DNA from 3 places in the Fictibacillus sp. UD genome. Region 2 is predicted to be linked to each of the others. Evidence: riboswitches for the same ligand, from Rfam matches in the RefSeq annotation. Region 2 holds a riboswitch; each other region holds the start of a gene.
What was found. Region 2 has a riboswitch for S-adenosylmethionine ahead of P8610_RS09705 (methionine ABC transporter ATP-binding protein). Riboswitches for the same ligand answer to the same signal wherever they lie in the genome.
Positions count from the first base shown of each region.

Region 1: it holds a riboswitch for S-adenosylmethionine, as region 2 does, so the genes downstream of both, P8610_RS04780 (MetQ/NlpA family ABC transporter substrate-binding protein) here and P8610_RS09705 (methionine ABC transporter ATP-binding protein) in region 2, are expected to answer to the same signal.
Region 3: it holds a riboswitch for S-adenosylmethionine, as region 2 does, so the genes downstream of both, P8610_RS14025 (PLP-dependent aspartate aminotransferase family protein) here and P8610_RS09705 (methionine ABC transporter ATP-binding protein) in region 2, are expected to answer to the same signal.

Region 1 is NZ_JARUHH010000002.1:225,714-233,166, forward strand. It holds gene P8610_RS04760 (DUF3626 domain-containing protein) at 29-1,138, opposite strand; gene P8610_RS04765 (hypothetical protein) at 1,266-1,841, shown strand; gene modB (molybdate ABC transporter permease subunit) at 1,846-2,502, opposite strand; gene modA (molybdate ABC transporter substrate-binding protein) at 2,503-3,297, opposite strand; gene P8610_RS04780 (MetQ/NlpA family ABC transporter substrate-binding protein) at 3,459-4,283, opposite strand; SAM riboswitch class I at 4,411-4,527, opposite strand; gene P8610_RS04785 (spore germination protein) at 4,760-6,268, shown strand; gene P8610_RS04790 (GerAB/ArcD/ProY family transporter) at 6,284-7,378, shown strand; gene P8610_RS04795 (Ger(x)C family spore germination protein) at 7,371-7,453, shown strand, end outside.
Region 2 is NZ_JARUHH010000004.1:319,672-327,124, forward strand. It holds gene P8610_RS09680 (PQQ-dependent sugar dehydrogenase) at 1-891, shown strand, start outside; gene P8610_RS09685 (thioredoxin family protein) at 903-1,241, shown strand; gene sigI (RNA polymerase sigma-I factor) at 1,713-2,468, shown strand; gene P8610_RS09695 (anti-sigma-I factor RsgI family protein) at 2,559-3,707, shown strand; gene P8610_RS09700 (hypothetical protein) at 3,828-4,172, shown strand; SAM riboswitch class I at 4,253-4,380, shown strand; gene P8610_RS09705 (methionine ABC transporter ATP-binding protein) at 4,698-5,723, shown strand; gene P8610_RS09710 (methionine ABC transporter permease) at 5,716-6,384, shown strand; gene P8610_RS09715 (MetQ/NlpA family ABC transporter substrate-binding protein) at 6,412-7,230, shown strand.
Region 3 is NZ_JARUHH010000008.1:106,106-113,558, forward strand. It holds gene acsA (acetate--CoA ligase) at 1-1,188, opposite strand, end outside; gene P8610_RS14010 (ABC transporter ATP-binding protein) at 1,185-1,913, opposite strand; gene P8610_RS14015 (ABC transporter permease) at 1,929-2,774, opposite strand; gene P8610_RS14020 (aliphatic sulfonate ABC transporter substrate-binding protein) at 2,797-3,783, opposite strand; gene P8610_RS14025 (PLP-dependent aspartate aminotransferase family protein) at 4,022-5,812, opposite strand; SAM riboswitch class I at 6,007-6,122, opposite strand; gene P8610_RS14030 (hypothetical protein) at 6,299-7,408, opposite strand.

The DNA.
Region 1 (7,453 bases), on a different contig from region 2:
CAAGATTGTTTTTTTAGATTCTCTTTTGTTAAGTTGTCCGTTTTGTATTGTCACCATTATGATGTGGTTTTCCATACTTCACTAAAACATGCCAAAGCAATTTCAATTCCTGAAGGACTTCACTATTTGTTCCTCGGTCGCTCCAAGCGTCGGGATTTCTCTTCAAATCCATTACGGCACTACCAACAACACTGGCATCAATCAAATTATTTTTTGCAATCCGTTTGGCTAAAGAAGGCATAGTCGGACCTCTAAAATCAGGCGGTACTTCGTCTGCCGTTAGCTCGAATCCCATATGCCAATAGAGATCGATTGCGTATTTTGAACAAAGTTGTTCCAGTGTTTTTCCAACCCTCGTTTCCTTGAAAGATGGATCTGCAACAAGAACTTCAACATCTTCCTTTAAAGAAATGTCACCATGAACTTGAGCTTCAATATAATGATTAAGATTACGAATCACCTGTTGCTTGGATGGATCAAGTACTGCCTTATCTAGGTTGGATAGAAGATGATTGATTAGTTTTCCTGGTGTAAGATTCCTTTCACCAATGGCAAAATCCCTTGTGAAAATCTCTGCCAGCAAAGCCGACAAAATCATATCAAACTCAGTCAGCGTTCCCTTTTCTACAGGATCTTGATGAGAATCTAAATACGTGAACGTTGAGCGTTTGGAGACTCCAGGAGAAAGCAGAAAATAACACGAACCAAAACGAGGAGCTGGACCGTCTGGATGCAGCATCAGATTCAAAGCGCCATATTTCGGACGATGGCTGTTGGTCGTTCCTTCCAATTGATACGCTCCTCCAAAAATTCTTTCTTCCCACGTATCACGCAATCCGCCAGGGTATGCTGAAACGCTTCCGTTCGAAAGCAGTGTTTCAAACTGACTTTTATAAACTCCGTCGAGCAGTATGGCTTCGGCAACCATTTTCAAACTTGAGTTTGGCCGATCTGGATGAAAGTGCAGAGCGATTCTTGCATTCTTTTTTATTTTCAAAACAGCGTCTTCATATAATTGGACTGGGATATTCGCCATTTTTAGAATGTGTCTGATTGACTCACATGCCTCATCTTTATGGTTTATTGCATATTCCTCAAAGAACTGGATAGCTGCATTTTGCGAACGAGATAGTTTCATAAACAACGGTTCTCCTTTAATGATTTATACAGCTATTCGTCACCGCTTTGTTATATCCTTCGATTTTTTTAAAAAGGAATAGGGCGAATTCTGGAACGAATATATTCAAGATAAGGAGTGATAAAACATGGAAAAGGCAAGAAAGCGAAGTATGACGAGAACAAGAAGCTTTCGTACTCCAAAGACAATTACTCTTATAACGATGCTTTTTCTAATGATTGTTGCGGTGGTTAGTTTATTTTTGTCGAATTCTATATATCATGAGCACCTCGTATTGTCTGAAGGCCTTTACTGGCTAGGAGGGTCGATCTTTTCACTTTTTATGTCCATCTTCCTAGTTCATTATAAGATGGAGAAAGTGATTGAAAAGATTTTCGTTCCTTTACTGATTGCTGGTACGCTCATATGTTCAATTGTTTTTGCCCATAGCGCTGTTCAGCTTTTTAGAGATAAAACAGCTTATGATCATGAGAAATTTCAAAGTGTTGAAGGGATTCCCTCTAAAATTACGTACGATGGTTCGAAAAACGGCAGAGATTTTGTGGCAACCATTACAATACAGGGAACAACTCTTCATTTTGCTCAACAATCTATTCTAAGATCCAGTTTTATAGAGAAGTATAAAAATAAACCTCTAAAGCTAGCCTACCTGCCTAGAAGCAAGTATGCAGTAGCAATAGAGGTATTAAGTGAGCAACAATAGAGAATTAAGCCCTTACTCGATTTACAGAAATTAACATCAAGAAAGAAATTCCAACAACACTTGCTACCCACATCCAGGCAAGATCCATGTTACCAGAGTCAATCGCTATGTAGATTGCGGTAGATACCGTTTGCGTTTTTCCAGGAATATTCCCCGCAAACATGAGAGTTGCACCGAACTCTCCCAAAGCTCGGGCAAAACTTAAAATGGCACCGGATATGATGGCCCTAAGTGCTAAAGGAATGGATATCCTCATAAAAACATGCCATTCATTCGCTCCATCTACACGTGCCGCATTTTCAATATCTCCGTCAATGGACTCGAAACCCGATTTTGCCGATTGATACATGAGAGGAAATGCAACAACCGAAGACGCGATTACTGCGGCCCACCATGAAAACATGATCGGCTGGTGAAATAACCATTGTATGAGTTGCCCGACTGGACCATTTCTCCCGAATAAAACAATCAGAAGAAAACCAACGACCGTAGGCGGCAGCACTAATGGCAGTAAAAAGAACGTTTCAACAACAGATTTCCCTTTAAATTTTTTGTGAGCCATCATCCGTCCAAAAAATAAACCTGCAGCGATTACGAGGATTGCCGCAACTAGTGCAATTCCTAACGACAGTTTGACTGGTGACCAAAAGTCGATCGCCATCTAATTTTCTACCTGCTTAAATCCATTGTCTTCAAAGGTTTTGATCGACTCTTCTTTTTTCAGGAATTCATAAAACTCCTTGGCTTCTTTCTGGTGTGAGCTGTCTTTAATAACACCAACGGGGTAGACGATAGGTGAATGTGTTTGCTCGTTTGCGGTTGCTGCAATTCTTACTTTATCCGAGATCACGGCATCTGTTTTATAAACGATTCCAGCGTCTACGTTTCCCGTTTCTACATAGGTTAATACTTGACGCACATCTTTTGCATAGACCATTTTCTTTTCGGTCTCGTTCCATAGATTTAAGTTTTCAAGTGTTTCTTTCGCGTACGTTCCAGCTGGCACAGACTCTGGCGTTCCGATTGATATTCGGTTGGCTTTCGGTAAATCCTCAAACCTGTTTATTTTTGAGTTGGTTGAAACGATTAGCACCAATTCGTTACGCAAAAGATCTGTTCCTGAGTTTTCTTCGATGAATCCCTCTTTTACAAGTTCATCATATTTATCTTCTGCGGCTGAGAAGAACAGATCAACAGGTGCACCTTGTGCGATCTGCTGTTGCAGTGCTCCTGACGCTCCAAAGTTATATGTAATCTTTACATTCGGATGTTCTTTTTCATAGACAGCGGCGACTTCATTTAACACATCCTGCAAACTAGCTGCGGCTGATATGGTAAGTTCCACTCTGTCTTGAGATTTTTGTTTGTTCAATTGATCTTGCCCCTGTCCTCCGCATGCCGTTAAAAATACGATGAGCATCGTTAGGCAAATCATCATATGATACCTTCTTCTCACTTCATTTCTTCCTTCCACAGCAATGTCTGATTACATTTGATTATAGCAAAGCATTAGCGGAAACTCTTCTATTGTACTTGCTTTCATTTTTGTAAAGTGACTTTCAAATAAAAGAAGCCGCCATTAAGGAGGATTCTCCTTCGTGACAGCTTCTTCTTCGCTTACTCTGTTACTGCAAGTACAGACCCTTTATACTCTTTGTCGATAAAGTCTGTGATCTCTTTTGAGTGAAGCACTTCTAGCAATGTTTTGATTGCTTTTTTATCTTTGTCTCCTTCACGAACCGTGATGATGTTCGCAAATGGTGATTCAGACCCTTCTAGTGCGATAGAATCTTTTTTCGGATTCAGATCAGCATCAATCGCAAAGTTTGTGTTGATTACAATCGCATCGCCTTCATCGTGTTCATATGCCTTCGTTAAAAGGCCTGGGTCAATGTCTGCCACAAATTCTAAGTTCTTCGGATTTTCTACAATATCACTTAGCTGCGCTTCATAGCCTTTTCCTTCTTTTAGCTTGATTAGTCCTTCTGCTTCAAAAATGGAAAGAATTCGACCGTGCTCAGCTACTGAGTTACTTAAGATAATTTTCGCGCCTTTCGGAAGATCCTTTAATGACTTATGTCTTTTCGAATAAACTCCCATAGGCTCGAGATGAACCGCACCTGCGTTTTCAAACTTGTACTTTGGATTGTCCTTCACTTGCTGTGTTAAATATGGAATATGCTGAAAGTAGTTCGCATCGATTTCTTTTTCATAAAGTGATTTATTCGGCAGAATGTAGTCTTGGAATTTAACGATTTCTAAGTCAATTCCTTTTTCTTTCAAAAGTGGTTTTGCTTCTTCTAAGATTTCAGCATGCGGTACGTTCGATGCCCCAACGACGAGCTTTTCGGTTTTCTCCCCGCCATTTGCTGCTGATGATCCACAAGCTGTTAACACAAACACTGCCAAACTTGCGAGTAAAACTTGAATGATTCTTTTCATGATCTAATCCCCTATCCTCTAGTTCTCTATATTTTTGTTTGATAAAAACTCTTCAAGAGGCAGCATGCAAAAAGCCTTCTGAGCTCATAAAAGAGACAGAAGGCTTCTCGAAAAAAGATCCGATTTCCTCTCATCTCTCAGCGTGACCGCTGTTAGATTTAGCACCGTTTCCATACTGACTATTCAGTACGAATGGTTGCCGGGTTTCATAGGGCTAATTCCCTCCACCTGCTCTTAATAAGAGTGTTCATATCAAATTACTTTGTATTATTACAGGAAATCCATGTAATGTCAAACACTTTTTTCGAATTATTCTGAACTCCTTGTGTTTCTTAATTCTGTCGTTGCAGCAATGGCAACACTCACCTTTTCTCTTAAGGGAGATAAAACCGACAACCTCGCACACAAAGAATATTATTAAATCCAGAGGAAATGCTAGGAAAATAACTTACTTCAAAAACGAGTGGGTGCCACACGTGAACTTTTTTAAGAAAAAGAAAAAACAGCCCGAACCAAAACAGACCAATAATCGAGATTCTTTAACCTTTCAAGAGTTGATGCAAAAATTAAGTGCTTCTGCCGACTTTTCAACCGTTAAACAATCATCTGCGAGCACATTTTATATCTCATATTTTAAAACTCTCGTAAACCCGGAATTTGTTCACCGTGATTTATTGCCTTATATCACAGATCTTCCCCTAAAAAATCTGGATGATGTACAGAAACACTTGCCTTTAGATGGCATAGTAAAAACGAAAGATGTTCGCGATATCGCAAACAAGGTAACAGAAGGCTTTATTCTTTTACAGATGAATAAAGAGGATACAGAATGTCTGATGATACCCAGTCTTTCAACAGAGAATAGGCAAATCTCGATTCCAGAAACCGAGTTCAGCGTAGTTGGTCCTAAAGAAGCATTCGTAGAATCACTCGATACGAACTTGAACCTCATACGAAAAAGACTGCCGATTCCAGAGTTTATAGTTAAAGAGGTGCGCGTTGGTAAACTCACGAAAACAAGAGTTGCCATTATCTACATAGATGGAATCGCTGATCCTGAAAACGTAAATACGGCGATCCAACGAGTCAATGATATTGAATATGATCATGTTGTAGACAGCTCTTATATCAACCAAATGATTTCTGACAATGGAAACTCACCTTTTCCACAGCTGATTGACACTGAACGTCCTGACCGTGTGGCGAGTGTATTGGCGGAAGGAAAAGTTGCCATTATGGCGGACGGTTCACCACATGCACTGACAGGACCAACAACAATCGTTGAGTTTTTCTCAGCCTTTGAAGACTACTTCCTAAACTGGGTTTTAGCTTCTGCTTTTCGTTTGATCCGTTTGATGGCAGTCATGTTTTCCGTGTTATCCACACCACTTTATGTCGCGGTTTTAACGTTTCATTATGAGATGATTCCTGAAAATCTGTTGGCGACACTTGTCGCGTCACGAAATGATATTCCTTTTCCGCCTATCCTTGAGGCAATGGTATTAGAACTTTCAATCGAGCTGCTGCGCGAGGCAGGAGCGAGACTGCCAACTAAAGTCGGTCAGACGATCGGGATCGTAGGCGGTATTGTTATTGGAACGGCCGCTGTTCAAGCTGGACTCACAAGCAATGTTCTCTTGATCATTGTCGCGTTAGCCGCGCTCGCATCTTTTACAACACCTGTTTATCAGATGAGTAACACGATCCGTCTGCTGCGCTTTCCCTTTTTATTGTTTGCACAATTTTTAGGTGTTCTTGGTGTAACAATTTGCTTTGCTTTCATCTTATCTCATCTGTTGAAGTTAACGTCACTTGGCAGACCATATATTGCGCCGCTTTATCCGCTGCGTATGAACGATTTGAAAGATGCCCTCATTCGTATGCCGTTCAGTTCGCAATACAACCGTCCAGTCTCATTAAGACCTAGCGATAAAAAAAGGATGAATAAGAAGCGCTCAAATGAAAAGCATGATATAGAGGACTAAAAAAGAGGGGTATGTATGTCTCAGATTAGTGAAAACAAACAGATATCACCCTATATGGTTTTTTACATGGTCACGACGATGCAGGTTGGTGTTGGTATCCTCGGATTCGAACGGTACATCGCAAAATCTGCAGGTCATGACGCTTGGATCGCAGTAGTGCTTGGAGGCCTATCATTCAACATAATCATTTGGATGATTTATCGCATTCTTTTAAAAGAGAATACCGATATAGTTGGCGTTCATCGCAATTTGTTTGGAAGATGGGTTGGCGGTCTGTTAAGTTTACTCTTGCTGCTGTATTTCATCTCGACAGTTATAACCGTTTTAAGAACCTATATCGAAGTGATTCAAATCTGGATGTTCCCAGAGCTCGGGACAGGGGTAATCGCCATCCTCTTTTTGGTGCTTGCCTATTCATTTGTAGTCGGAGGCATACGAGCTGTTGCTGGATTAGCAGTATTAGGATTTTTCATAACACTGCCTCTATTTTTATTAAAATATTACGCTCTTAAAGATGCTCATTATACAAATCTTTTGCCTATTTTTGACCATTCAATCACTGAGATCTTAGCGGCAACGAAAGGCGTTACACTTAATTACTTAGGATTTGAATTGATCTTACTGTACCTGCCGTTTCTGAAACAACCGGAAAAGTCTCAAAAATGGGCACACTTTGGCAATCTTTTTACGATATTCACCTACTTTATCACCATATTCGTTTCGTTTGTTTATTACAACCAAGAGCAGCTGCAGCACACAATCTGGGCAACACTCACTCTTTGGAAAATCGTGGACCTGCCTTTTGCACAGCGTTTCGAATACGCAGGAATCGCACTCTGGCTTTTCGTTATCTTGCCTAACCTATGCATCGGGTTGTGGTCTGTCAGCCGCGGCCTGCACCGGTTATATAAAATCAAGCAAAAAAGTGCGTTACGAGCATTACTTTTGGTCGTCTTTGTTTCATGTATCCTTGTCATCGATCGGCAGCAGGTAGACATCCTGAACAGCAGTGTTTCTAACATTGGCTTTTACATTCTGTACTTCTACATTCCGTTCCTTTTTGTGATCCAGCTTATTTTGACAAAAGTGAGGAAAACAAAACATGGTTAGAAAATATTTTGTCATCATCATTTCAGTATCCTTACTCACCGGTTGTTTTCCGAGTAAAAGAATTTTAGAAGACAT
Region 2 (7,453 bases):
TGGATAAGCGAAAGATCAGGGGGGCTTGTTTCAATAGGGCCAAAGCATAAAAAAACCTCTTATACCCCTGAGTTTTCGTCAGCTTTATCTGATGATGGGGAAGGAGGTTTTCTTGGTTTTGTGTTGGATCCGAATTTTGAAACAAACAAAATAGCCTATGCTTATTACACATATGAGAAAAAGGGAAGATTGTTAAACCGAATCGTTAAAATGAACTTTGAGACAGGAAAATGGATTGAAAATCAAATCCTTCTTGATGACATTCCAGGTGGTTTTACACACAATGGTGGCAGGCTTAAATGGGGACCAGATAAAAAGCTGTATATCACAACAGGTGATAGCGGTGATGAGAACCTTTCACAGAATTTGGACAGCCTTGCAGGTAAGATTTTAAGAATAAACAGCGACGGGACGATTCCTAAAGATAACCCGTTCTATCCATCCCCTGTTTATACATATGGCCATCGAAATCCTCAAGGAATGACTTGGGATGAAGAAGGCACCATGTATGCCGCTGAACATGGATCATCGAACTATGACGAAATAAATAAAATTAGTCCTGGTAAGAACTATGGCTGGCCCGTTATACGTGGAAATGAAAGAAGAGAAGGTATGGAAATTCCATGGATCCACTCTGGCAAAGAAACGTGGGCGCCTTCTGGGATACATTATAAAAAAGGATTCATTTATATAGCATCCTTACGAGGAGAAAGTGTAATGAAAGTTAAGACATCTTCCAAAAAGCAAACCTTAATTGTTACCAATGAAGGACGAATTCGTGATATTCTAGTTGATGGAAATGAAATGTACATTGTAACGAACAATACAGATGGAAGAGGGCAGCCGTCTAAAGATGACGATCGGTTGCTAAAAGTTCCATTAGAAAAATAATGGAGTAATTTATGAATGAAATCACACGAAATAACTGGGATGCCGTTATCGAGCAATCGCTAAGCAAACCTTACTTTCTATATTTAGAAACGCCGCTTTGCGGAACATGTAAAATGGGAAAGAAGATGTTTGAAGTTGCGGTAGAAACCATTCGCGTTCAAAAAGGCGAAAATGTTGCAGTAGGAATAAGTAATATTAATGAAATGCCCGAGCTAGCTTCAAAATATGGCGTAACAAGCGTGCCATGTTTACTAATCCTTTCGAGGGGAATCGTCATTAATCGAATTTATGCGCTCCAATCAGCAGGAAATATTTATCAATCAATGTTGAAAATTGTTGAAAAGGAATAAATAGGTTGAAAAAAATGTGTGAAACACCCCACAATTTTTTTATTTCGTCCTAATTCTATAAAAAAATCACTTTTTCGGGGGTTAAAACCCAAGAAAAAAATGGTAATTTAATGTCGCTGTCACACTTCTTTGTAACAAAAAGGAGTGTGTTTTTTCTTTTATAAAAATAGCGTTAAGCACTATGCAAAAGGGTTTAATGAGTTTTCATGAAAATTATCAGTTTGTTTTGTTTATTCAGTATTTTAACGATAACGTCACAAATGTTACGAGCGTTGTAATATTGTTATAGAACTGTATCCTACAAATGTCAAAAGTCATGGTATAAATGAATAGGAGAGCTTGTTAGCATGTTTGCTCCCGTCTTAATTGTGGTAAATAAGAATGATTTTATTTTTAAAACAAAAACAAACGAATTTTAAATAAACCGAACAAAACAGAAAGCAATTTTTCTAACAGAGGTGATTGATAATCATGGCATCTTTAAACTTAAATGCAGTATTTCCGATTGCAAAAAATAAACTAACTAGCATAGAAGATAAGGTTTTAACGATCCAAGAAAGAAACGATGAGAAACTTAGGAATGAACTTATAGGTGATTACCAACCATTTATTAAGAAAGTAACTTCTAAAGTTTGTTCTCAATATATAGATCGTACAATGGACGAGTTTAGTGTAGGTCTTTTTGCCTTCAATGAAGCAATCGACCAATATCAAGAAGGCCAAGGAAGCCGTTTCTTATCATTTGCTGATATGGTTATTAGACGCAGAGTGATTGATTATATTCGAAAAGAAGTACGCCAGAACAGACTGATCTTCTTACAGCCAGACGAGGAAGATGAAGAAGGACGTTTAGAAGAAAGTTACGCAGAGCAAAAAGCTGCGATGGATCATTTTGAAGGCCAGATTCAAGTTGAAAATCGTGTATATGAAATTGAAGAGTACCAAAAGTTACTAAAAACATTTGGATTAAACTTTAAAGTATTAAGCAAACATTGTCCAAAGCACGTAGATGCACGTGAAAATGCTAAAGAAATTGCACGTTTATTAGCTGAAAACGAAGAACTTGCCGCATTTTTAAAGGAAAAAAAGCAATTGCCAATAAAAGATTTATTAAATATGGTATCCTGTAGTCGTAAAACCATAGAGAGAAATCGAAAGTATATAATAGCAGTATCACTTATATATTTAGGCGATTTTCAAGCGCTGAAATCTTACATTCAGCCATAAGGTGAGGTAAAGATGATTACATGGTAAGAGAGTTTCAGCTTCTCTTACCTGTAATTTATACTGATCCTGCTACATGCGGGAGGGATATCATTGAAAAACGGCAGCGGCATTGTCATTGAAGTTCAGAATAAAAAAGCAACACTTCTCATGAAGGATGGAACATTTGTTTCGGTAAGAGTCCCAGCAGGAAAAAGGCCTCTTATAGGCAATGAGTATCAGGCTTCTTATTTTTCGCAAAGAAAAAGGAGTCTTTTTGTGTTGCCATCCATTTCTTTATCTATAGCAGCACTAGTTGCCTTTCTTTTTTTCTCAGGCTTTATCCCTTATACCAGTAAGCAAGCAGCTGCAGCATATGTCAGTTTTGATATTAATCCAAGCCTAGAAGTTGGCGTGGATGAGGATATGCGTGTCGTGGAAATTGATGCTTTTAATAACGAAGCAGAACATATCATAAAGAAATATGAATTTTCTAAGGATAAGTCCATACCGCTTGAACAATTCGCAGATCAACTGATAAAAGCATATGAATCAGAAGGTTATATGGACGATAATCAATCCATGCTGATCACTTCAGTCTCAGACAGCTCAAGCGATAAAAAGACTAAAAAAGAGCTGGATAAAGCATTGAATACTATTGTAAAAAAAGCTGTTGTTCAATATCCTGTGGCAATCACTGTTACAGAATCGAACGAAGATACTCGTAAAAAAGCAAAGCAGCTTGGAGTATCATCGGGTAAATATACTGCATTCCAAAAAGCAAATGAAAATGGAAGAACATATAAAGAAGAAAAGATCAAAGAAGTTAAGTTTCAAGAACTGAAGGTTAATACAGCTTCTTCAAAAGATATTAAAGTAGTTCCGCATCCTCGTAAGATTAAGTCATCACAGCATGAAATTAAGCAAAAATCTGATAAGCCTGTCTTGGATCAAAAGAAACGAGAGCATGATCATAGCCACCATAACAAGAAAGCACAAAAAGATCTTGTGAAAGCTCAAAAGCCGATCAAAATAAAGGCAGACGAAAAACAAGTTAAAAAAAGTAAGCACAACCATATAAGCATAAATAAAAAGCAAAATGAAAAAAGACCTGAAACAAAAAATGCTGTACCCAAAAACGGATATGAATCGAGAAATGCTGGTAAGCCACAAAAGCAAAATCACAAAAGTGATAACAAACAGCAACACAAACAGCAACACAAACAGCAACAAAAACAGCAAAAAAATGAACATAAGCACTAATTTTGAGTAAACCTGTCGTAATACCAATTACGATTTCTTGCGACTGTCGAAGAGTTTATAAAGGTATGTGAATATTCCTCTCGAATCGGTGAAGTAACAACCAATTCGGGGGGGATTTTTATGTTAGATATTTACTACTTTGAAAGCCAGATTGCCAAAAGCCCATATCTTTCACTTTATAATATTCCTGTGAAACCCAGCTTCAAATTCAAGGATGAAACGACTCTCAAAATAGAATACAGAGAAGGAGTAAGGAATCGGACTGTAACATTTACAGGGAATCCGAAATATCTTTCCTTAATGTTAGAAGGGAAGATGAAGCTAAGTACATTGCTGAGGCAAGAGATGATAGAGTTTCATGGAACACTAAGGCAACGATTAAAATGGGAAGCCATTTTTTACTTAAGTTCGCATTGGGAACAAATCTCCGCAGGTGTTTTAGTTAGAACTGCAAAAAATATTTGACACAAATCGACAAGGATGATAATATTCTTCACAGTGATTCAAAACATGTAACGCTTTAACTTAATAAAGTAACACTTTTTTACTTATCACGAGAGGTGGAGGGACTGGCCCTATGAAACCCGGCAACCGCTAGAACGTATGCATTGCATTCGATCTAGAAAGGTGCCAATTCCTGCAAGACTTTTATTAAGGTCTTGGGAGATGAGGAGAACGTGCATAGAATATTATATGCCTTTCTGCTCATATTGAAGCAGAGAGGCATTTTTTGTTTGGCTATGATTAAATAATATTTGTTTTTAGTAATTTCTTTAAACGACATCATTGCCAAGTTGATTGGAGTGCAAGGTGCGAGACTCCTGCGGGACAAGCGGTCAGGTGAGACACTTAAGAGTGAAACGTTACGAATGTGGCTCACCGCCTTCCCCGCGGAAAGCGAGCACCTGAAAAGGAAATCAACTACCTTCAAAATCAGCTGTGAGAATTCAATAAACAGCTTTATTTTTTATAAGAAATGAGGTAAGAATCTTGATTAATCTACAATCAGTCCGTAAAGTCTTTCAAACCAAAGATGGTGAAGTGAAGGCTGTTGATACGGTGGATTTAAACATAAAACAAGGAGAAATATACGGAATTATCGGTTACAGTGGTGCAGGAAAGAGTACCCTTATTCGTATTCTGAACATGTTAGAACGTCCGACTAGCGGAACCGTTACAATCGGTGGTAAAAACATGTCGGAGCTTTCTTCAAAAAAGTTAAGAGAAGCTAGACAAGAAATCTCGATGATCTTTCAGCATTTCAACCTTCTATGGTCTAGAACGGTAAGAGAAAACATTGCTTTTCCACTTGAAATTGCTGGCTATCCAAAAGAAAAAATCAAACAGCGAGTTGATGAACTGATCGACCTAGTTGGATTGGAAGGACGCGGTGGATCTTATCCATCACAGCTAAGTGGCGGTCAGAAGCAGCGTGTTGGTATTGCTCGTGCACTTGCGAATGAACCAAAAGTTCTTTTATGTGATGAAGCCACTTCAGCACTTGATCCTAAAACGACAGACAGCATTCTGGATCTGCTCGTTGAAATCAACCAGAAGCTCGATTTAACGATTGTTCTTATCACACATGAGATGCACGTAATCAGAAAGATCTGTCATCGTGTAGCGGTAATGGAAAAAGGAAAGGTCGTTGAAGAAGGCGATGTACTGAATGTCTTTAAAAATCCGAAAGAACCCATCACGAAGGATTTTGTGAAACAAGTAACAGAGCCTGAAGAAACCGTTGATACGATCAAACAATTTATTGAAGAGTTCCCAGAAGGACGAATCGTTCAGCTTACATTTATAGGTGGCCGGGCAGGGCAGCCATTAATTACAGAATTAATTCGAAATTACGAAGTGGATGTAAACATTCTGCAAGGTAAAATAACACAAACTCAAAATGGACCTTATGGCACGTTGTTTATCCAGATTAAAGGTTCAGAATCTGCACTATCTCGCGCAATGGAGTTCTTAAATAGTGTGCAGGTTGAAGTAGAGGTGATTCATAATGCTTAGTACATGGTTCCCAAACGTACAATGGGACGTTCTTTTAGAAGCGACGAAAGAAACATTATATATGTCAGCTATTTCAGTCGTGATCACATTCATCCTAGGCTTAGCACTTGGACTGGCCTTATTTTTAACATCTCCTGGAAACTTATGGGGAAATAAATTTTTAAACAGTGTAATAGCGATAATCGTTAACGTATTTCGTTCGATCCCGTTCATTATCTTAATTATTTTATTGATTCCTTTTACACGCTTTATCGTTGGTACAATGCTTGGTGCAGAAGCAGCACTTCCAGCCTTAATTGTAGGAGCAGCCCCATTTTACGCTCGTATGGTTGAGATCGCTTTGAGAGAGATTAATAAAGGGGTCATTGAAGCTGCGAAGTCCATGGGTGCTACAAACACTCAGATTATTTTCAAGGTTTTAATTCCTGAAAGTACACCAGCTCTTGTATCAGGAATTACAGTTACAGCGATCGCACTAGTAAGTTACACGGCAATGGCCGGAGTTGTTGGTGCGGGAGGCTTAGGTAACTTGGCTTACATGGAAGGTTATCAACGAGATAACGCGGATGTAACATTGATTTCCACAGTCCTTATCCTGGTTATCGTATTTGTAATCCAATGGATTGGAGACCGTGTTACAACTGCATTAGACAAGAGATAACGTTTAGACAACAAGGAGGAATTTCACATGAAAAAAGTATTATCAGTCCTATTATTAGCTGTCCTTACAGTAGCGCTTGCTGCTTGCGGGAATAAAACAGAAGGCGGAATTAGCGACGAGAAAATCGTTGTTGGCGCATCTAACGTTCCACACGCTGAAATCCTAGAAGAAGCAAAACCTCTTTTAAAAGAAAAAGGCGTTGAACTTGAAATCAAAACATTCCAAGATTACGTTTTGCCGAATAAGTCATTAGATGAAAAAGAAATTGGTGCTAACTACTTTCAGCACGTTCCTTATTTAGAGTCACAAATGAAAGATCATGGCTATAAGTTCGAAAACGCTGGCGGAATCCACATCGAGCCGATCGGTGTTTACTCGAAAAAATACAAATCATTAGATGAATTGCCAGAAGGCGCAACAATCATCATGTCTAACTCTGTAGCTGATCACGGCCGTATGCTTGCATTGCTTGAAAAAGAAGGTTTGATCAAAGTTAAAGAGGGTGCTGGATACGAAGCACAAGTAAAAGATATTGCTGAAAATCCAAAGAAACTTAAATTTAAAGCTGACGTTGATGCAGGAATGCTGCCAAAAGCATATAAAAATGGTGAAGGCGATGCTGTACTCATCAACACAAACTATGCGATTGATGCTGGCCTCAATCCACAAAAAGATGCCATTGCACTTGAAGGAACTGATTCACCATTCGTAAACATCATCACAGTGCGTGAAGGTGACAAAGATAAGAAATCAGTAAAAGCATTAGTAGAAGTATTACGTTCAAAAGAAATTCAAGCTTTCATCGAAAAGAAATATGAAGGCGCAGTAGTACCGGTAACGGAATAATTGAGAGAGAACTGACTTAAACTTTTTAAGTCAGTTTTTTTTGATTGAAAATGACTTTACAACACTTTTATAGTCCTTCAACTAACTTTATAGGCCTACAATTTTTTTTATAGGCCCTAAAAATTAATTTATGGTCCTTCAAATTTTTTTATAGTCCTTCAAAATCATTTATAGGCTTTTCGACAAAAGGACAAAACTTACGATGTTTATTACATAACCGGCT
Region 3 (7,453 bases), on a different contig from region 2:
CAATTCTTTCCCGTCTTCATCCAATACCGAAACTGAAATGCCCGGAAATGCTTTACCCATTGAACCCGGTTTGATCGGTTCGGTCGGCAGGTTGACGATCAGCTGTGCACCCGTTTCAGTCATCCACCACGTATCATGAATTCTTTTTCCAAGTATATTCTTTCCCCAATAAATTACTTCAGGATTCAACGGCTCTCCCACACTCAAGATGTGACGGAGATTTGATAAATCGTATTCCTCAGGCAGCTGATTTCCTTTTGCCATCATCATCCGAAAAGCTGTAGGCGCGCTATACCATACGGTCACTCCTGTTTTTTGCAGTGTTTCATACCACGTTTCCGCTTTAAATCTGCCACCGTGAACGACAATCGTTGCTCCGTTCAACAGTGGAGCGAACACACCATAAACGGTTCCTGTTACCCATCCAGGATGTGCCGTGCACCAATAAACATCATCTTCTGTAATATCTAAGACCCAGCGACCTGTTAAGTATTGCTGTCCCATGGCACGATGAGCATGAATAATCCCTTTAGGTTTCCCAGTTGAACCTGACGTATAGTGGATGTTCAACCCATGTTCCGGGTCTACCCATTCAATCAGACAATCTGTGTTATCAACGTTCTTTAGCTCATCTAGTAATGAGATTTCTCCATTTTCACCTTCTCCATCTGTTAAAAACACAGTGTGAAGACTTGGCAGTTCTTGACGCGGTACTCGCTTATAAAGATCACGATCCGTAATTAAAAACGTTCCTTCACAATCTGCGATACGATCTCTTACTGCATCTGACATAAATGCTTCAAATAAAGGTCCAACAATGGCTCCTAGCTTAATTGCTGCAAGCATCGCAATGTGACAATGAGGGTGTTTAGGCAGGAATACGAATACAAAATCCCCTTTCTTCACACCATGCTTTTTTAGAACCGCTGCCCATTCGTCCGTTGATTCCTTGAGCTCTTCGTAACTAATTCGGTATTCTTCAGAATCATCTATATAATGGAGAGCCGTCTTTTCTCCTCTGCCCTCTTCGACATGACGGTCCACACATTCGTAAGCCATGTTTGTTTTTCCGTCTAGTCTTCTGTTGAATTTGTCTTTTACGAAGTCCCATGAGAAAGGAACATCGACTCTATCTGTATCAATATTGTGTGTTCCAGCGACTGGCTGTATGGTGGCTAGTCTTGTCATTGCGGATCACCTGCAGCTTTCTTTTCGACGTTTAGTAGATTTAAGATGTGCGCTTTTTGTTTGGATAGATACGCATCTCCACGTGTTCTAGGCTTTGGTTTCTCGACCAGGACTTCAGCGTAAACCTCGCCTGGCTGACCTTTTAAAATGAGTATTCGATCACATAGATAGAGCGCTTCGTCAATGTCATGCGTGACGAGGAGCATCGTTGTTTTCTTTTTTTGCCAGATCGATAATAGAAGATCTTGCAGCTGCATTTTTGTAAAAGCATCTAGAGCACTGAACGGTTCATCTAAAAGGAGAACTTCTGGTTCTGTAATGAGCGCTCTGGCAATCGCAGTCCGCTGCGCCATTCCGCCAGATAAGTCTTTCGGATAATGATTTTCAAAACCCTTAAGGCCAACAAGGTCTAAATAGGTTTGATATTTATTAGAAGTTCTTTCTTCTTTTTTTAAGCCGAATGAAATGTTTTTGCTTACTGAGAGCCACGGCAGAAGGCGAGGTTCCTGAAACATCATACCGACTCCATTGCTTTCTTCATTACTTGATATCTTGCCTTCATAATGTGGATCAAGCCCCGATAACACTCGTAGCAACGTGCTCTTACCGCATCCGCTCGTACCTAAAATACCAATGATTTCTCCCTTATCTACAGAGAAGTTGATGTTTTGAAACCCCGCTTGATCGTTATTAAACGTTCGTTTTAATCGTTTTACATTCAGCATCCTTTTCCCCTCCTTCTACACCTGATTGTTTATGCTGTCTTGCCATTTTAACGAGCGATATTCAATCCATTTCAATAACGCATCTGTACCTTTTCCGAGTATGGCAAACAGCAGTATGCTCGCAATAACCGTGTCCGGTGAATACGTGTTCTGTCCGACAACAAGCAGATAGCCTAACCCTTCACTAGCTCCCATCAGTTCTGCTGCTACTACAAACATCCAGCCAAGTCCCAGTCCGCTTCGCATACCTGTGATGAACGATGGCAATGCAGCTGGCAAGATAATGCGCTTCGTTAACTGAAAGGGTGTGAGTTGATAAATTCTTCCTACTTCGATCAGCTTACGGTCAACGCCTTGAATGCCTGCCACGATATTCAAATACACCGGGAAGAACACGCCCACTGCTATCAATGAAATCTTTGAAGGTTCTCCAATCCCCATCCAAAGAATAAAAAGCGGTACCCAAGCAAGAGAAGGAATAGAACGGAACGCTTGAAATAATGGATCTAAGACCTGTTCAGCCGTTTTGGCGTAACCAACGATCGCCCCAATCACAACTGCTGCTATTGTACCGATTGCGAAACCTAGAAAGACACGAGTCAAAGTGATGGACACGTGACCAAAAAGAGAACCGTCTCTATACATACTCGTTATTTTCTCTAAAATAACGCTTGGTGCCGGAAGCAGGTGTGGAGCAAGAAGTCCTGCTCTAGCGGCAATCTCCCAGGCTATGAGAAGGATGACAGGCAGAATGGACCCTAAAACAAATCCTCTGCCAATCTGAAATAATCCTTTTGAAGTAGAGAGCTTTTGAGGGGAAGCTCTCTGTCCCAATTTCCATTTTTGTGTTTCAGATATCATCGACACTTCCTCCTCTCACTCTTTATTTTTTGACTACTTTCTCTGCGTATTTTGGATTGATCAGTTCACTTACAAGCTTTTGGACGTCAGTATCTTTTTTGACAATCTCTTCTGCCTGGAGAACTTCGCCTGCAGCCGATATAGCTTTTTCGTGCTGTGATCCTGGAACAGGTTCCGAGAAGTTATTTCGTTGGAGTTGTTTTTTTGCGACATCTTCTTTAATCCCCGCCTCTTCAGATAAAAGTTTTGCTGCTTCTTCAGGATTTTCCAGTGTCCATTTTCTTGCTTTTTCGTATAGCTCAATCACTTGTTCCACCTGCTTCGGGTGGTTTTTTGCAAACTCAGATCGTACGTTTAACGTTCCATACGTATTAAAATCAGGGTTACGGTAGATGTACTGTGCACCGGATTCTACTTCTGTTCTGGCCATATGCGGATCTAAGCCGGCCCAAGCATCCACTTGCCCTTTTAGTAAGGCGTTGGCACCGTCTGCGTGCTGCAGATTTACGATTTGTACGTCTTTTGCAGAAAGGCCAGCATCAGCAAGAGCTCGAAGTAAGAAGATGTGCGGATCCGTTCCGAAAGTTGCCGCTACCTTTTTACCTTTAAGGTCTTTCACATCCTTAATCGGTGAACCATTCTTAGCAACAAGTGCTGTCCATTCAGGCTGTGAATAGATGTAAACCGATTCAATTGGTGCTCCTTTGTCTTTTGCGATAAGTGCAGCAGCACCAGCAGTAGATCCGAAATCAACACTATCTGAATTCAAGAACTCAAGTGCTTTGTTGCTTCCCTGGCTCTGAACCCATTCCACTTCAATGCCTTCTTTTTTAAACGTTTCTTCTGCCCAGCCAAATTTTTTAAGTGCTAAGCTTGTTGGCGAATAAAATGCGTAATCCAATCTGATTTTCTCAGGTTTTTCTCCTTCTTTTGCAGAGCTTGAACAGCCTGCTAAAACCAATGCGCCAGCGATGCTTACCACCAGCGATATTTTCTGCCAAATTTTCATAATGTGTTTCCCTCCACTTTTATCTCTTTGTCTTTGAGCTGTTTCTAATGTTCCTTCTGGAAGTGGTTGATTTCCTTTCTAGAATGTTCGCTTTCCACGGGGCGTGCGGTGAGCCACATAGTTGCTTTGCACTTGATGTGTCTCACCTGTCCCGCTGCTCCTTGTAGGAGTCTCGCATCTTGCACTCCAATCAACTTGCAAAGAAGATCGTACAAAAATCACCTTTAATCAATAACATTTATAATTCACAAGCGTATGTTGCAATCGTTCCTCTTAAACGCTGAGCTTCTTTGTACGTACATCTGTTATGAACAACATCAATCCCTGCATCTTTTGCAATCCTTGCTGCTTCTGGTGAAATAACGCCTTCTTGCAGCCAGAACACTTTCGGCTGAGTAATAGCCGCTTCTTTCGCCAGTTCAACCGCTGCTTCAGGACTTCTAAACACTTGAACAACGTCAATTGGAAACGGGATGGACTTCAGATCTGGATAGGCTTCTTCATCAAGCACTTCGGTTTCTCTTGGGTTAACCGGAACAACCTTATATCCGAGGCGCTGCATTTTTCTTGCAAGTCTGTGACTTGGTCTTGCTGGATTTGAACTTAAGCCCACTATAGCAAGTGTCTTTGGCCGTTGAATTTCTTGGCCGTTCTCTGTTGATCTGTATATTGATGATTGCAGCGCCCAGCGAATGACCCCTTCATCATTGATTGTGATTTCTGTTTTATCAGATCCAATGCCAGTTGCGACTTGAATGGCGCGATCAAGATCATTCGTTAAATCTTTCACCGATTCAAGTCCGATCGATAAGCGAATGAGCTCTTCTGTAACACCTGTTGCTAGCAACTCTTCACCGCTTAGCTGCTGATGTGTTGTTGAAGCAGGATGGATAATTAATGATTTCGCATCTCCCACGTTTGCAACATGTGACCATAGTGAAATGTTGTTAATTACTTTGCGGCCTGCATCGTGTCCCCCTTTAATTCCAAAGTTTACGATTGAACCGAAGCCGTTGCTTAAGTACTTTTTAGCCAGTTCATGACTTCGGTGAGATGTTAGCCCAGGGTAGGACACCCAATCGACTGCTGGATGTTTTTCAAGATACTCCGCAACTTCCTGCGCATTTTTTGCATGTTTTTCTACTCTTAAGTGCAGCGTCTCTAAACCTTGTAAAAGAAGAAACGCATTATGCGGGCTTAAGCAAGCTCCAAAATCTCGTAATAACTGGACACGCAGTTTCGTTGCAAATGCCAACGTTCCAAAATCATTTGCATATCGAAGTCCGTTATAGCTTCTATCAGGCTCCGTGAATCCCGGGTACTTTTCTGAGTTCCAATTAAAACGTCCTCCGTCAACCACCACTCCTCCAATTGCTGTTCCGTGACCGCCGATCCATTTTGTAGCCGAATGGATGACGATATCAGCTCCCCAGCTTAAAGGCTTTGTTACATATGGTGTCGCGAACGTGTTATCAATGAGCAGCGGCACTCCATTTTCATGCGCGATGTCCGCTACTGCTTCAATATCTAGAACATTCAGGCTCGGGTTTCCGATTGTTTCAGCGAAAAAAGCCTTCGTATTTGGTGTAACCGCCTTTCGGAAATTCTCTGGATCTTCAGCATCAACGAATTTTACGTTGATTCCGTATTTCGGTAGAGTAGTAGAAAATAAGTTGTACGTTCCGCCATACAGATTTGTAGCAGCAACGATCTCATCACCAGCATGTGCGATATTAAGAATGGCTAGGGCGATGGCTGACATGCCTGATGAAGTAGCTACCGCTGCAACACCGTCTTCTAAGAGAGCTACTCTTTTTTCAAACACATCCACTGTCGGGTTTCCAATTCGGCTGTAAATGTTTCCAGGCTCATCAAGTGCGAATAGACTTTGTGCGTGATCGGTATCTGAAAAAACATAGGAAGTAGTTTGATAGACTGGCACTGCTCGCGAACCTGTCGTTGGATCGGGCGCTTGCCCTCCGTGTAAAAGCAATGTCTCAATGTCGTATCCGTCAAAAGATTTTGTCATGTTAATCTCTCCTTGTATTTTGTGAATTTAAGTTAATAAAATCTATAGGAAAACTAGGGATAAAGGTTAGTACTTTTCCCTTGTCTCATATGCAATTTTTAAAATGAAAATGGATTACGGTGTGAAGTTTTATGTTGAAGAAAAATAAGGGGAAAAAGAAAAACCCCCTTCCTAAGAAGAGGGTTTTGGTCCTCCTCTTATCTTTCAGATCAAAAACGATCTGTAGGAATTGGCACCTTTCCAAACCAAATGTGGTTTGTTGGTTGCCGGGCTTCATCGGGCCTAGTCCCTCCGCCTCTCTGGATAAGAGATAATTAAATTATGTTTAACACATTACCGTGCTGATGTTTGTTTTGTTCTTGAATAGGATTATAGAGGAAGACGTTTTAGAAAGTCAACCGTTTTTTGAAAAATCATAAAAGTTATACAAAATACTTAGTGTTCAACTGTCAGCTTTGAATTAAGATTATGCCCATGCTATGCCAGTTATGCTAACTTTGTTCCACTTTTTTCATCAGTCCACTGAAATTCTTCAATCCTTTTCACAAGTACCGGTATTCGGTTGGCGATTGCCTCCCTTTCTCCGTAACGAATTTTTTGTTCAGACGTTAATTCATCAGACTGGAGCAGTTCCCAATGCGATGCAGCTAAACTTGTCAACTGAATGAACTCTTCTTGTTTCACTCTCTGTTTTACAATAAGGTCGCCATTAGAGTATCCTTCTAAAAATCCATCTGCCATTCTGTGCAATCTGTCTTCAAAACGATCAAATTCATGTTTTGCGTATCGTGGCGCGTTATAAAATGTCGGAAACAGTGTTCGGTAGTTATTGAGAAAGTTTCCTGCTAATGAATCCCCGCTGTATAAAATTGGTACAGGATCAATTAAACTTACTCTTCCGTCAAGGTGAATCAATACATTTTCCGGGGACGTATCTTGATTTGCAAATGTAATATTATGCTCATCAATCTCTCTATTCTTCATACATTCTTGAAGCTGAATAAGAGCTGCTGGATGTATAGAGCTATTATAAGTATTCATAAATTTTTTAAAATCAGAGATATACTCTTCGTTCTCTTCTTTCATAAATGCAGAAGCACTTGATTTGATCTGACCTTCAATTTTATTCCCGTTCCATTGCAGATAACCAAAGCCTTTTAACCCATGTTTTGCGGTATTCATATTTCTGAAGAACTCGCCTAATTCCGCGCCGACTTGGAACGCCTCTACATATGTAAAATGTTCTAGTTTTATGGCTTTACCTGCATACGACTCGACCGTAAACGTTTTGTCTTTTTCTACATGGTAGTAAAAGAATTCTGGGCATATTCCAGGCTTAACGGAATTAGCTAGCTCATAGTAGGCTTTTGTACCGGCATATTCGGCATAAGAAGCCGCTTCATCAAACTCAATTTTTCTGCCGTATGCTTCTGCTTTAGGGAATCGAACGACCACTGGGTCACCTATGCGCAGCTGAACGAGATATGCATAATGCCAAGCTCCTTCGCCTAAGTATTGGACTTGCGTTGGATCTTTAAGCTCTTCAAGTCCACTTTTTTGCAAAGCATAGTCAATCAAGTCAAATGTCTCTTTCATAAGATGTTCCTCTTTCTTTTATGAAAATACGATTTATGAAACATA